Regions from separate parts of the Paenibacillus sp. Marseille-Q7038 genome, predicted to be linked through region 2. Evidence: predicted binding sites of a transcription regulator. Region 2 holds the regulator's gene; the other holds the start of a gene.
The links. Region 2 encodes Rex, which represses fermentation and respiration genes when NADH is low (regulators of the CRP and FNR family bind a similar motif). Its sites were predicted from a motif close to TTGTGAAATATTTCACAA; they were not measured.
Positions count from the first base shown of each region.

Region 1: nirB (nitrite reductase large subunit NirB) is a predicted target of Rex. The motif match lies at 1,855-1,872, and genes of this name have one in related genera.

Region 1 is NZ_CBCOOM010000001.1:345,464-347,880, forward strand. Features, by position in the region: gene nirB (nitrite reductase large subunit NirB) at 1-1,644, opposite strand, end outside; gene ACWPWY_RS01720 (GNAT family N-acetyltransferase) at 2,035-2,417, shown strand, end outside.
Region 2 is NZ_CBCOOM010000001.1:2,401,311-2,403,727, forward strand. Features, by position in the region: gene ACWPWY_RS11315 (amidohydrolase) at 1-563, opposite strand, end outside; gene ACWPWY_RS11320 (redox-sensing transcriptional repressor Rex) at 550-1,209, opposite strand; gene dinG (ATP-dependent DNA helicase DinG) at 1,244-2,417, opposite strand, start outside.

The sequences.
Region 1 (2,417 bases), 2.1 Mb from region 2:
AAAGCGGGAAGCAGGTTCATCTTGATAAGTGGTTGGCCACAGCATACCGAGATAGTAGTTGAGAGCAGGGCGGCACTTCGAACATCCTTCTGGCTGACTCCATCCCAGAGCTTTCGTTACTTCTGCGGTAGTATGAAGATTTTGCTGTTTAATCGCCTCAACAACTTCATCTCTCGATAGGGTCGTACATCCGCAGATCCCTTGTTTAACTTCTGTATCAAAATTATTTCCTAGGACAAGCTGCATCACTTGTTCTACCAGCGGTTTACATCCGCCGCACGAACGGGAAGCGCCTGTTTTCATTTTTACTTGATCAAGAGTGTTCAGTCCGTCAATCGTAACGGCATCGACAATCATTTTTTTCGTTACACCATTGCAACCACAGACGATATCTTCATCAGTTAGCTCAGCAGCTACGTTCGCTTTGGCTCCGCCGCCGCAACATCCGCCTGTACCCGTTAATTCTTTATATAATTCTTCCGTCATCAGTTCGCCTTTTTTCACGAACCGCTCAAGTCGGGAAGAGTCATCAATATCCCCAAACAGAACAGCACCTACAATCACGTTGTCTTGCATTACAATCTTTTTATAAGTGCCTTTCCATCCGTCATGCATTGTAATGGTTGTATGTTGTTTCTCTTCCATAAAAGTACCAGTTGAGAATACATCTACGCCCGAAATTTTAAGCTTCGTTGAACAGATCGATCCTTCGTATGGCTTCGTTTCCACACCTGCTAGGGATTTCGCAAGTACTGAACCTTGCTCAAACAATGGTGCTACGAGACCGTAACATACACCCCGGTGTTCCGTACATTCACCGACTGCGTATACGTCAGGTACAGAAGTCTGCATATAATCATCAACAATGATTCCGCGATTCACTTCGATTCCACTATTGCCTGCAAATTCAATATTAGGGCGTATACCTACAGACATAACGACTAGCTCAGCTTCCAGTTCAGTACCATCTGTAAAAGTAAGACCCGTAACACGAGTATCGCCTTTCAAAGCGGAGGTCTGTTTGCCTAATGCGAATTTAATTCCTTGGCTTTCCAGTTCTTTTTCCAGCATTTTAGCTGCAGTCACATCTAATTGACGTTCCATGAGATATTCAGGCAGATGAACAACGGTAACATCCATACCTAATTGAACAAGTCCTTTTGCTGCTTCGAGACCTAACAATCCACCGCCGATTACAGCCGCTTTTTTATACTGGGATGCTGCTACAATCATCGTCTCACAGTCTTCAATATCGCGGAACCCAATGACTCCTTCGAGATCAGAACCCGGAATAGGGAGGATAAATGGATTCGAGCCTGTCGCGATAATAAGGCGATCATAGTCAACTAGCGACCCATCATCCATTTGGACTGTTTTTTGATCTGTATTAATTTTTGTACCGCGTTTTCCTGTAATCAGGTGGATACCGGCCGATTCATACCATGCACGATCATTAATTACAATATCATCAATCGTTTTGCTTCCCTCTAATACATAAGAAAGCATAATACGATTATAGTTAGGGTGGGGCTCTGCACCAATTACTGTGATGTTATACTGGTCTGTAAGCTTAAGCAGCTGTTCGATTGTATTCATACCAGCCATTCCGTTACCAACAACAACAAGCTTTTGTTTTTGTGTCATAGTTAGTTCCTCCTCATTCATTCCACTGGATATCCTGCCAAGTTCTCTGTCTAATTCATTATCTTTATATAGTAGGTGAGGTAAATAAAGTATGTGACTATTTTCACATATATATTAAAAAAAAGAGAGTGTTTTAATTCCTATTACCTAAACACTGTTAATATATATCTTCTTTATATATCCAATAATAAACAATATAAATAACACATATTGTGAGAAAGTTCACATATTGCATTTATTTTGTGAGGAAATAGAGGAAGGGATGACTAGGAGCCATTTTTTTAGATTTCATAATCTAGCAGTAAAGGGTAGCATCCTTTTATCACTAGATGTATATTTATGGAATAAGAATATATTGATTTCCATATTCTTTTGCCTTGGGAGGTTTCTATGAAAGAACTACCGACTATTCCATTAGATAGACTTAATATGCGGCCATTTCGTCATGAGGATGCGGAGCAGGTTCAGGTGTTAGCTGGCGATAAGTATATTGCTGAGACGACATTATATATCCCGTATCCTTATGAGGATGGGATGGCAAAGGCTTGGATCGATACACATTCCGAGTCTTTTAATGAAGAGAGATCACTTACCTTAGCTATTGTACATAGAGAGGAATCCTATTTGATTGGCGCGATAACGATTGGTTGCAATAAGAAGTTTGATCATGGGGAACTTGCCTACTGGATTGGAAAAAAGTATAAGAGTAATGGTTATTGTACAGAAGCTGCAAAAGGGATCGTGCATTATGCATTTGAAGAAATGAAACTGAA
Region 2 (2,417 bases):
GCGTGAGGAGATAGCATCGTCGTAATTCTGCCACTCGCCTGTCCGTTCCATTCCTTAGCAAAAGAAGTTGCTTCCGCAAGTTTAGAAGCTCGCAGTTCATCTGAACCGAATCCAATAACACCCCGCATCAGGCTTGCACGTATGCCCGACTCTTCAACTACCTTAGCTACTTGATTCATCTGATCATACATGTCAAGAAAAGCGGTTGTACCCCCTTTAATCATCTCAAGGATCGACAAGGACGCTCCCCAATACACATCGTCTGCTGTAAATTTCTCTTCCATTGGCCACATCTTCTCTTGAAGCCAAATTTGGAGTGCAAGATCATCCCCATAACCTCTCAGAAGTGACATCGCAGCATGACCATGTGTGTTGATCAGACCGGGAATAAAGAGTAGATTTTTCCCGTCAAAAGCTGTTGTTTCTTCTTCCCCCTCAGGGAGTTTCTCGCCTATGTAGGCAATCTTATCATTCTCAACAAGCATATAACCTTTAACGATTCGCCATTCTGGATCACTAACTGCAAATTGTCCATTTTTTATAAGCCATTTAGGACTTGTCATCTTCTATTTCTTCCTTTCCTTCTTCGCTCTCAAGATAATAAGCAAGGCTTAAGAGATCGGTTGTGAAATCAGCCGTGTGAATCCGAATATGTGGCGGAGCTTTGATGATGATGGGCGCAAAATTAAGAATAGCCTCTATACCTGCTTCAACCATACAATCCGCTACACGCTGAGCTTCAAAATCAGGTACTGTAATAATTCCGATCCGAATATTACGTTCCTTTACTGTATTCTGTAACTCTTCCATTGGCTGAACCGTAAGTGTATTAATCATAGTTCCAATTTTTTTATCATACGAGTCAAATACAGCAACAATCTTCATATTGTCTTTTACATAGCGGTTATAGTTAGACAACGCTTGACCGAGATTACCTGCCCCCACGAGAGCAACATTAATGACTTGATCAATTTTGAGAATTTGACGGATTTTATCAATAAGATAAGCGACATCATATCCGATTCCCTTCCGTCCAAAATCACCAAAATAAGCTAAATCCTTGCGGATTTGTGCTGGATTCAGATCCAATTTAAGTCCGAGTTCTTGAGATGATACCGTTGTAACTTCTCTTTTGTACAGCTCCTGTAAATAACGCAGATAAACGGGCAGCCGACGAACGACTGCCTCTGAAATTTTATCCGACTTCAATGTGAACTCCCCCTTACATCAAAAACACAATTTCTTATCTTCCGTCTGTTTCTTTATTCGTTTCATGTTCCATCAGCCATTCACTAATCCGTGGCACCATCTTATCGGTAACCATATGTTCCATTTTTGGACCTGGCAGAGAGTATAAAAAGTACTTTCCGTAATAAGATTCAATAACCCTTGTATCGTAAACAATAACGATGCCTCTGTCCTTTGATGTACGAACAAGCCGTCCAAAACCTTGTTTAAACCGGATCACGGCCTGCGGAACAGAAAGTTTCATAAAAGGATTTTTCTTTTCTTTTTCCAAAAGTTCACTTTTTGCTTCCACCACTGGATGGCTAGGCGGCTGGAAAGGTAGTCGCACGATCGCAAGGCACGTTAAAGCTTCTCCCGGAATATCTACGCCTTCCCAAAAGCTACTTGTCCCGAGCAATACAGAAGCCTTAGCCTCTTGGAACCGGCGTGTAAGTTTGGTTCGACTGCCTGTATCTACCCCTTGTCCAAGCACAGTAATGTCACTAGCTGCAAGTGCTTCTTTTAGAGGTTCATGGACTTGTCTCAGCATACGATAGGACGTAAACAACACCAACATTCTGCCTTTGGTTGCCTTCGCTGTCTCTGCTAGTGAAGTCACAAGCATACTTACAAAGTGATCATCCCCTACACTTCCTTTTACACTCGGAAAATCTCGAGGAATGACCAAAAGCGCCTGATCCCTATAATTAAATGGCGATGGAAGTAAGGACGTCATAAGTCTGCCTTTTTCCTGTGCTTCTAAAAGCCCTAGTTGATCGATCATAAACTGAAATGACTTGTCTACAGATAACGTAGCAGAGGTCAGGATCACACTGTGTTTTTTATCGAAAAACAGTTCTTTTAAATGCGAACTTACATCAACAGGGACTGCGTACAGCTGAAGAGACTTACTTCTAAACTGACCGCTTGCTTCAAGCCAGTATACGGTGCCTGTATCATCAAGCCGCATAAAGAGTCTGAGATTGTCCCTCAGCTCTGCTAAGTCTCTGACAAGACCCGTGATATCTGTAATTAAACTATCCGATGCATAATCGTCTAATTCTTCTCTCACTTCTCCAAGCAGCTTATCTGCTTTGCGTACCATTTCGCCTACTGTGACATAAAACTGATTTTCGTGTTTTGAGATTTTGTCCCATGCTTTTGGCTTAGCCTGCGGCTTCAGTCTAAGT